One region of the Rhodopseudomonas sp. RCAM05734 genome, then DNA from elsewhere that is predicted to be linked to it. Evidence: riboswitches for the same ligand, from Rfam matches in the RefSeq annotation. Region 1 holds a riboswitch; each other region holds the start of a gene.
What was found. A riboswitch is a leader RNA that binds a small molecule or an ion and turns the genes downstream of it on or off. The one in region 1 is predicted to bind cobalamin.
Positions count from the first base shown of each region.

Region 2: linked by a shared signal. The riboswitch ahead of ACUXVA_RS16350 (DUF1636 family protein) and the one ahead of ACUXVA_RS05690 (TonB-dependent receptor) in region 1 are both predicted to bind cobalamin.
Region 3: linked by a shared signal. The riboswitch ahead of ACUXVA_RS16405 (TonB-dependent receptor plug domain-containing protein) and the one ahead of ACUXVA_RS05690 (TonB-dependent receptor) in region 1 are both predicted to bind cobalamin.

Region 1 is NZ_CP199742.1:1,159,783-1,163,054, forward strand. It holds gene ACUXVA_RS05690 (TonB-dependent receptor) at 1-1,499, opposite strand, end outside; cobalamin riboswitch at 1,605-1,798, opposite strand; gene ACUXVA_RS05695 (alkaline phosphatase D family protein) at 1,941-3,272, shown strand, end outside.
Region 2 is NZ_CP199742.1:3,447,554-3,450,825, forward strand. It holds gene ACUXVA_RS16340 (adenosylcobinamide-GDP ribazoletransferase) at 1-395, opposite strand, end outside; gene cobT (nicotinate-nucleotide--dimethylbenzimidazole phosphoribosyltransferase) at 395-1,450, opposite strand; cobalamin riboswitch at 1,540-1,742, shown strand; gene ACUXVA_RS16350 (DUF1636 family protein) at 1,855-2,301, shown strand; gene cobU (bifunctional adenosylcobinamide kinase/adenosylcobinamide-phosphate guanylyltransferase) at 2,298-2,834, shown strand; gene cobW (cobalamin biosynthesis protein CobW) at 2,835-3,272, shown strand, end outside.
Region 3 is NZ_CP199742.1:3,462,481-3,465,752, reverse strand. It holds gene ACUXVA_RS16415 (O-acetylhomoserine aminocarboxypropyltransferase) at 1-130, shown strand, start outside; gene ACUXVA_RS16410 (alpha/beta fold hydrolase) at 134-916, shown strand; cobalamin riboswitch at 956-1,157, shown strand; gene ACUXVA_RS16405 (TonB-dependent receptor plug domain-containing protein) at 1,191-3,158, shown strand; gene ACUXVA_RS16400 (FecCD family ABC transporter permease) at 3,152-3,272, shown strand, end outside.

The sequences.
Region 1 (3,272 bases):
ACGGTCGGCTCGTCCTGACGGATACCTGCGATCAGCGCCAGCTGGTCGGTGACCGAAAGGCGATTTTCCGCAAATACGCCATACTGGTTGGTGGTGGAGCTGAAGCCCGGAACGGTCGGTGACGTGGTGGCGGAGAACGAGCCGGGATTGAAATTGAACAGCGGCACTGACGACGCGCCCGCATAGGGCGAGTTGTTGGTGTGGGTGAAGGAAATGTTGTTGACGTCAAAGCCGGTGACGAATTCGTTGGCCATGCCGAGGAGATGGCCGTGGAACGTCGCATCGAAACGATCGCCGATCTGCGCTTGGTCGTGAAAGATTTCGATATAGTTGCCGCCGCCCCGATCGATCAGGCCGGTTCTGGCGTTGTAGACGTAGCTTTCCTCGTCGCGCCAATGCCGCTGGCTGTCGAGGTAATACAACGTATTGCGCAACGTGACCCCGTCGCTCACCTGCCACTCGGTCTTCACCTGACTCTGGCTGTCCTGATAGCGGATGCTGCTGTCGCCGACGTTGTAGTTCTGGAAGCGCAGCGACGTGTCGAGCTTGCCGTTGATCAGCGGCGTGCCGAAATAGCGCGACGGGCTGCGATCGCCGTAATCGGTCGAGATTGTCCAGCCGATGTCTTCGGTCTGCTTGATCTGCACGGCAGCATGAACTTCGACATTGGACTGGCGGTCGCGATCGACCCAGCCGTCCGACATGTTGCCGGTGGCGGTGATGCGATAGGCGAGGTCCTTGCTGATCGGGCCGCCGCTATCGACGGCGATGCGGCGCTCCAGATTGGTGTCGAGCGAAATTTCCGCCTGGTTGCGCGGCACCCACAGCGGCAGCTTCGAGATGACGTTGACGGCGCCGCCGATGGCGCCTTCGCCATACATCACGGATGCCGGACCGCGCAGCACTTCGATGCGCTCCGACGACCAGGTGTCGTAGGGAAAGGTCAGCGTACCCGAGCCGACATAGAGACGGGTGCCGTCAAGCAGCGTCATGACAGTGCCGTTGCCGGTAAAGCCGCGTGTGTTGAAGGCGATGCTGCCGTTGCCCGGCGCCGGCGCGGCGGTGAAGCCGGCGGCATTCTGCGTCACAGCGGCAATGATGTTCTGCTGACCACGCTCGGCCATTGTCTCGGCGGTGATGATTTCGACACTTGCCGGCGTCTGCAATCGTGTCAGACCAAGGCGGCTGCCGGTCGATGACGTACCGGTGAGGTTGAGCGTCGGCGCGGCAAAAGCTGCGGGGCCGGCCGGCGATGCCACGGGCGCACCGGTGGCTGTCGCACGCTGCTGGCGCGTCCGTATTGCGCGCGACGCGCTGCCGCTGTTGGCCACGCGGCGCCTGGCGGACGGTGCGGCCGGCGATTGCACCACGACTGGGTCGAGCGCCTGGCTGGGGCTGGCACCCTGGCTCCAGCCGTCAGTCGGGCAGAGCAGGCAAGAGAATGCGACGGAATACAGGAAGGGATTGCATCGGTTCGATGCAGAGACGACGGAGGTCATGTTCGACTCGCGGTTACGTGGCACGTCACCGCGAACGAAGTCGGACCAAATCCCTGAGGGGATACGGTTCGGCTACCACCAGGACACCCCGCCCAATGTGCTCGCGTGTGACCACGACTGGCGGCAGGTCTCCTGGCTCGCGGGTCAGTGCCTTGTGCCGCCTTCCCAGACGCGAACGTCCAGTGGCTGATGGCAGAAGGCTCGCCGCTTACAGTTGCGGGGGCAGCCGCGGAATCGGGAAATCCCTCACCGCATTCCCTTTTTGATCCCCGAAGGGAACCGTCGCGGCCACGTTACGGTGCGATTTCGGAATGTGTCAATGCGGATTCATCTGTCGTGCCGGCGTGCGCCAGGACGAAGGAAAGAGCTGCGACCGCATGTCACAGCGCCGTCAGCAAAACTCTTTAGAGCCGTTCTCATCCGGGACTTCAGGAGTTTTCCATGGCCACGACCTTTTCGCGCCGCCGTTTCCTGTCCACGACCGCCGCCGCCGGCATGGGCGTGCTGGCGATGCCCTATCTCAGCCGCGCCGCGGACCGGCCCGTGATCGGCCATGGCGTGCAGTCCGGCGACATCGGCGTCGACAGCGGCATGGTGTGGTCGCGCGCAGACCGGGCGTCGCAGATGATGGTCGAGGTCTCGACCACCGAATCCTTCAAGAATGCCCGCGCGCTGCCGCCGATCAACGCCCTGCCGGAGAGCGACTTCACCGCAAAAATGCTGCTGGAGAACCTGCCCGCCGGGCAGGACATTTTCTACCGCGTCAAGTTTCGCGATCTCTCGCACTTCGACATCGTCAGCGAGCCGGTGATCGGCCGCTTCCGCACAGCGCCGGCCGATCGCCGCGATGTCAGCTTCGTGTGGGGCGGCGACGTCGCCGGCCAGGGCTTCGGCATCAATGCCGACGATGGCGGCATGTTCACCTTCGCCACCATGCGGAAACACAATCCGGATTTCCTGATCCACTCCGGCGACACCATCTATGCCGACGGCGTCATCACCGCGGAAACCAAGACCACCGACGGCAGGGTCTGGAAGAACACCACCATTGTACCGGAGAAGGCAAAGGTCGCCGAAACGCTCGACGAATTCCGCGCCGCGCACAAATACAACCTGCTCGACGAGCATGTCCGCGCCTTCAATGCGCAGGTGCCGGTGTTCGGCCAGTGGGACGACCACGAGGTCACCAACAACTGGTCGCTGTCGAAGCAATTGCCGGCCTCCTACAAGGAGCGCGACGTCACGCTGCTCGCGGCGCGGGCCGGGCGCGCCTATCACGAGATGTATCCGATCCGCGAGAGCATCGTCGAACCCGGCCGGGTCTACCGCACGCTGAATTACGGTCCGTATCTCGACGTCTTCATGCTCGACGAACGCAGCTATCGCGGCCCCAACGGCGCGAACCTGCAGGAAAAGTACGGTCCCGATGCGTATTTCGTCGGTCCGGACCAACTGGCCTGGCTGAAGCGCGCGCTGCTGGCCTCGAAGGCGACCTGGAAGGTGATCGCGTCGGATATGCCGATCAGCATCATCGTCGAGGACGACGCCGTCAACCACAAGGGCTCCGAGGCGATCGCCCAGGGCGATGGCCCGGCGCGCGGTCGCGAGCTGGAAATCGCCGAGCTCCTGCGCTTCATCAAGTCCTCGGGCGTCCTCAACACCGTGTGGCTGACCGCCGATGTGCACTACACCGCCGCGCACTACTACAATCCGGAGAAGGCCCAGTTCCAGGATTTCGAACCGTTCTGGGAATTCGTCTCCGGCCCGTTCCAT
Region 2 (3,272 bases), 2.3 Mb from region 1:
AGGTCGGAAATCGCGGTGACCCGCAGCATCACGCCGAGGCCCAGCGCCAGCGCGCCATAGCTGCCGATGCGGCTGTCCTTCATGATGGCGAGGCGTTTTTCCACGCTCCAGCCGCCGCCGAAGGAATCCGCGGTGTCGGCGAGGCCGTCCTCGTGCAGCGCCGAGGTCAGCACAATGCTGGTCGTCACCGCCAGCAGCGCTGAGACCACCGGACTCCAGAACTCGTTGGCGAGCAGCAGCACCAGCGCCGATGCCGCGCCGATACCGGCGCCGATCACCGGAAAATACTTCATCGCCCGCGCGAGCCAGTCCGGCGCGCCAGCCGTTGCGGTGTCCGGCACCCGCACCACCGTGAGGAAGCGGATCGCATCATACAGGGCGCCCGGCAGTTGCATCAGATGTTTCCCGACAGCACGTCGCTGAGATCGGCGACATCGGTGAGCAGTCGCGCTGCGGCGCGGACCAGCGGCACCGCCAGCAGCGCTCCGGTGCCTTCCCCGAGCCGCAGCCCGAGATCGAGCAATGGCTTGGCATCGAGCGCCGCCAGCACCAGGTCGTGGCCCTTTTCCGCGGAGCGATGCGCGAACACGCAATAGCCGCGCGCCGCGGGCGCGAGACGGATCGCCAGCAGCGCCGCCGCCGTCGAGATGAAGCCATCGACAATCACCGGTCGTCGCTGCGATGCCGCGCCGAGAATCGCGCCGGCCATCATGGCGATCTCCAGTCCGCCGAATTCGCTGAGCACATCGAGCGGCGCGCTGGCGTCGCTGCGCGCGGCGGCCTTGTGAATCGCCGCGCGCTTTTTGGCCATGCCCGCATCGTCCTGCCCGGCGCCGACGCCGATGCAGTCGTCGAGCGGAGCCGGGGCGAGGCGATGTACCAGCAGCGCGGAGGAGGCGGTGTTGCCGATGCCCATCTCGCCGAGCGCGAGGATGTCGGCGCCGGCGCGAATTTCGCCGACGGCAATGCGGGCACCCGCTGCCAACGCGCCGGAGGCCTCATGAAATGTCATCGCCGGCTCGCGCGCGGCGTTGGCGGTGCCCATGCGGATCTTGGCGTCGAGCAGGCCGGGATGTACCGGCAGCTCAGCCGCGACGCCGGCATCGATGACGCGGACGGCGACGTTGTTGGCGGTGGCAAAGGCATTGGCGGTGGCGCGGCCGGCCAGATAGGTCATCACCATGGCCACGGTCACGGCCGAGGGATATTGCGACACGCCTTCCTCGACCAGCCCGTGATCGGCGGCGAACACCAGCAGCACGGCGTTCTCGCCGCGCGGTTCCCCGGGATGCCGGATCATGCCGAGCTGAACCGCAAGGTCCTCGATCCGGCCCAGCGAGCCCAGCGGTTTCGCCTTGCCGTCGATGCGGGCGCGCAGGGTCGCTTCCAGCGCGGGATCGAGGGGGACAATGGCGGGCGGCTGCCACAAAGGCGGGGTGTGGGCGGTCATGGTGGTCCTCTCGCGGTGGCGCGTACCTGACGCAACCGCCATCATCCGGTCAACAGCCTGCTTGCGCGGTTGACCCCGCAGCCCCCGGGGCTAGCGTCGTGCGCGATGGTCCTTCCGCGTGAAGGTGAATAGGGAAGCCGGTGCGAGCGGTCTCGATTGAGACTTCTCCAGGCCGGCGCTGCCCCCGCAACTGTAAGCGACGAGCCTGCACCGATGCCACTGGGAGATCCCGGGAAGGCGGCGCAGGCAGCGACTCGCGAGCCAGGAGACCTGCCATCACGAACTGTGCTTTGGAGGCGTCGTCGGGGCGGGGTGCACCGGACGGGAGCGAGCGCGACGGCCTGTGCCGTAGCGCGCGACCCAACAAAGCTCGCGGCCTTTCCAGGCCTTGATGTGAGCATGTGATGGATCGCGACAGCACGACCCTGCCGTCCGACGTAACGATGACCGAACCGCGGCGCAGCCATGCGCCAGCAGGTCCCGTCATCGTCAGCGTCTGCATCACCTGCAAATCCGCCGATGGCAGCGCCGTCGTGGGGCCGGAGATGTTCGACGCCGTGAAATCCGCGCTTGGCGTCAGCGACGTCATGGTGCGTCCGGTGCAGTGCCTTAGCGTCTGCAAGCGCCCGGCCACCGTCGCAGTCACCAGCCCCGACGGTTATACGTTCCTGTTCGGCGACCTGAAGACGGACAGCGGCAGCGCTGCGCTGGTGTCGTTCGTGCAGTCGTATCAGAAGTCGGACTATGGCTTGGTGCCGTGGCGCGAGCGCGCCGACGTGTTGCGAAAAGGCATGGTGGCGCGGGTGCCGCCGATGCGCTGGTCGCCCGACGACGGGCGCGCGCCGAAATGAAGATGCTGCAAACCACTCTGGTGCTCGGCGGCGCGCGCTCGGGCAAGTCGGTCTTCGCCGAGCAGCTGATCGATCACAGCGCGCTGCAGCGGATCTATCTCGCCACCGCCACCGCGGGGGAGGACGAGGAGATGAAGCAGCGTATCGCCCATCACCGCAATCGCCGCGCCGACGGCTGGACCACCGTCGAGGAGCCGCTGGCGCTGGTCGATGCGCTGACGCGCGAGGCGACGCGCGGCCGCGCCGTGCTGGTGGACTGCCTGACCCTGTGGCTGTCGAACGTGATGTTCGCCGGCCGCGATCCCGAGATCGAGGCGCGCCGGCTGACGCGCTTTCTCGGCGTCGCCAAATATCCCATCGTATTCGTCTCCAACGAGGTCGGCATGGGCCTGGTGCCGGAGACGCCGCTGGGCCGCGCCTTCCGCGATGCGCAGGGGCGCCTCAATCAGATTATCGCGGCCGCCGTGCCGCAAGTGGTTTTCATCGCCGCCGGGCTGCCGCTCTGGCTCAAACATTCGCCTGAGGAGTCGTAAATGTCCCGTGTTCCCGTCACCGTGCTCACCGGTTTCCTCGGCGCCGGCAAGACCACGCTGCTGCGCGCATTGCTGACCCAGGCCGACGGCCGCCGTATTGCTGTCATCGTCAACGAATTCGGCGATGCTGGTTTTGACGGCGGCCTGGTCCAGGAATGCGCCGCCAACGCCTGCGCGCCCGGCGACATAATCGAACTCACCAACGGCTGCATCTGCTGCACCGTGGCCGACGATTTTATCCCCACCATGGACAAGCTTCTGGCCCGCGATATTCCGCTCGACGCCATCGTCATCGAGACGTCGGGGCTCGCGCTGCCGCAGCCGTTGCTGAAAGCATTTGCGTGGCCAGCGGTCAAAACCCGCGCCACGGTCGACGGCGTCGTCACCGTGGTCGATGCGCTGGCGCTGTCGGAAGGCCGTGTCACGCTGGATGAGGAC
Region 3 (3,272 bases), 2.3 Mb from region 1:
GATGGATGCCGAACAGCTCAAGGCATCGGGCATCGGCGAGGAACTGATCCGGCTGTCTGTCGGCATCGAGGCCTCGCAAGACATCATCGACGATCTCGGCCAGGCGCTGCGCGCCTCGCAGAAGGCCTGAGCCATGCAGATCTCCGTCAACGGCTTTGATACCTTCGTCGGCACCGGCGGACGTCGATTCGATCCGGCGTTGCCGGCTGCGGTGATGATCCACGGCGCCGGCTTCGATCATTCGACATGGGCGCTGCACGACCGCTGGTTCGCGCATCACGGCTTTTCCGTGCTCGCGCCGGACCTGCCCGGCCATGGCCGGTCGGCGGGCACGGCGCTCACGACGATCGCCGATCTCGCCGACTGGACCGCCGCTTTGATCGACGCCGCCGGCGCCACCAGCGCGCGCCTGATCGGCCATTCCATGGGCTCGCTCATCGCGCTGGAAACCGCGGCGCGGCATCCGCAGAAAATCACCCGGCTCGACCTGATGGGCACCGCGGTCACCATGACGGTCGGTCCCGATCTGCTGAAGGACGCCGAGGCCAACGACCACGGCGCCATCGACATGGTGTTGATCTGGGGCCTCGGCTATCAGGCCGAACTGGGCGGCAGCCTGGCACCGGGCCTGTGGATGCATGGCGGCGCGCAACGGGTGCTCGAAGCCGGCAAACCGGGCGTGTTGTTTACCGACCTCACCGCCTGCAACAACTACCAGAACGCCCTGGCCGCAGCCGCCGATATCAAGATTCCGGTGACCCTGATCCTCGGCGAGCGCGACATGATGACCCCTGCCAAAGCCGGCAAGGCGCTGGCGGCGGCACTCCCCAATGCCCGCACGGTGATTCTGGCCGGCGCCGGTCACATGATGATGGTGGAACGGCCCGACGAGGTGCTCGCCGCCTTGCGGGGCTGAGGATACCCGGTTCCGGTTGCACGCTGCCCCGCGCTGTGCTTCCTGTGGTTTGTCATCGGTGCCTCCGCAAGGAGGTGAAACGGGAATGCGGTGCGGGGATTTTCCCCTATTCCGCGGCTGCCCCCGCAACTGTAAGCGGCCATTTTCGATCCATGAAGCCACTGAACCTGTACGCAGGTTTGGGAAGGCGGATCGAAAGACGACCGCGAGCCAGGAGACCGGCCGGTGACGAGTTTCAACTCGTTCGACGGTGGGTCGACGGAAGGGGTTATCGATGGCTATCCGGGAGCTTGCTGCCAGTACGGCAGCCGTTGTTGCGTTGTCCTGTTATCACGGCGCCGTATGGGCGCAGTCCAGTCCGGACCGATTGCCGGATCTGGTGGTCACGGCGGACAGAGGCGCAGAACCGATTGGCCGCACCGGAAGTTCGATCAGCGTCGTGAAAAGCGATACCATCGCCACCAGCAATCCAACCTCTCTGGTCGACGCGTTGCGCACCGTGCCCGGCCTCGACATCACCGAGAGCGGCGGCCCGGGCGGCACCACCAACATCCGCATGCGCGGCGGCAATACCGGCCAGACCCTGGTGATGATCGACGGCATCCGCATCAACGATCCCACCGCGGCGTCTGGCGACTACGACTTTGCCATGTTTGCGCCGAGCAGCATCGACCGCATCGAAGTTCTGAAAGGCCCGCAGAGCGCACTCTACGGCTCCGACGCCATGACCGGGGTGATCAACATCATCACCAGGAGCGGCACAGGCCCGGCACAGTTCAACGTGCGCAGCGAGGGTGGCAGCTATGGCACCGCTTCCACGGCCGCTTCCCTGAGCGGCTCGCAGGGCCCCTGGTCCTATGCCTTCACCGGAAGCGGCCAGCACAGCAATGGCTTTTCGCGATTTGGCTATCGCATTCCGGCGTTCGAGGCCAAGTTCCCGAATCTGGAACGTGACGGCTTCGACCGCGTCGGCGGCTCGGCGCGGATCAGCTATGACGCCGGCGACCTGAAGCTGGAAGCAGGCATCCTGTCGACCTTCACGCGATCGGCCTACGACGCCGCATACAATGCCAGTTCGAAGACCGTCCAGTTTCCGGATACGCCAAACAGCGCCACGCGCCAGCTCGATCAGGTGTGGGGCAAAGCCAGCTTCGACAGCCTGAACGGCCTGCTCACCCACAGCGTTACGCTGTCCGAGACGCATGTCGAACGCTCGTTTAACGAGTTCGCCTACAAGACAAACACCCTGCCGCAGAATACGACGACCACCTTCTCCAGCTACTTGGCCAACAGCGCCGCCGCCGAGTATCAGGCCACATTGAAACTGGGCGCATTCGGATCGCTGGTCTACGGCGCCAAAAGCCAGCACGAAACAGCAGACATCTGGCAAGTCAGCGCGCCCGCCGCCAACCCGCCGGTGGCGGCCCTGTCGAAATCGCAGGACACCAACGCGATCTTTGCGCTGTGGCAGGTGCCGATCGGCGAGCGATTGAACGTCACGCTCGGCGGGCGCGTCGACGATGTCGCCGATGTCGCAAGGTTCGAAACCTGGCGGGCCACCGCCGCCTACAGCATCGCGGAAACCGGCACCAAGCTCCGCGCCAGTGCCGGTACCGGCGCCAAGGCGCCGACCCTGTACCAGCTCTACGCGCCGCTCACGGCAAGCCCGGGACTGAGCCCGGAGACCAGCTTCGGTTATGACGCCGGCATCGACCAGTCGCTGTTCAACGGCCGCGTGGTGCTTTCGGTGACCGGCTTCGCCAACGACTTCAGCAACCTGATCAACTACGTCGTCGATGTCGCGCGCCCCAACGGCTATTACGTCAACGTCGCCCGCGCCGAGACCAGCGGCATCGAGGTGGGCAGCACCGTCGACATCGTTCCAGGCCTGCTGAAATTCAACGCCGCCTACACCTATCTGCACGCCATCGATCTTGCCAACGGATCGATCCTGGCGCGGCGCCCGAAGAACCTGGTACGCTTTGCGCTGGCCATCACGCCCACCGACCGTTGGACCATCGAGCCGCGCGTCACCACGGTGTCCAAGCGCTTCGACAAGGCCAACCAGGTCGGCGAGCTCGGCGCCTATACCCGCGTCGACCTCTATAGCGAGTACAGGATCGACGCCAACTGGAAGGTCTTTGCTCGAGGCGAGAATATCCTGAACGCGCACTATCAGGAGGCGCTGAACTTCGGCACCACCGGCCCCGCGGCCTATGCCGGTTTCAACGCCACATGGTGAGCGCAAATCCCTCACGACGGCTGCTGATCGTCACGGCCGCACTGGCCGTGCTGGTGGCGCTGCTGGCGCTGGGCTCGCTCGGCACCGGTCCAGTGCGGATGTCGCCGCTGACCG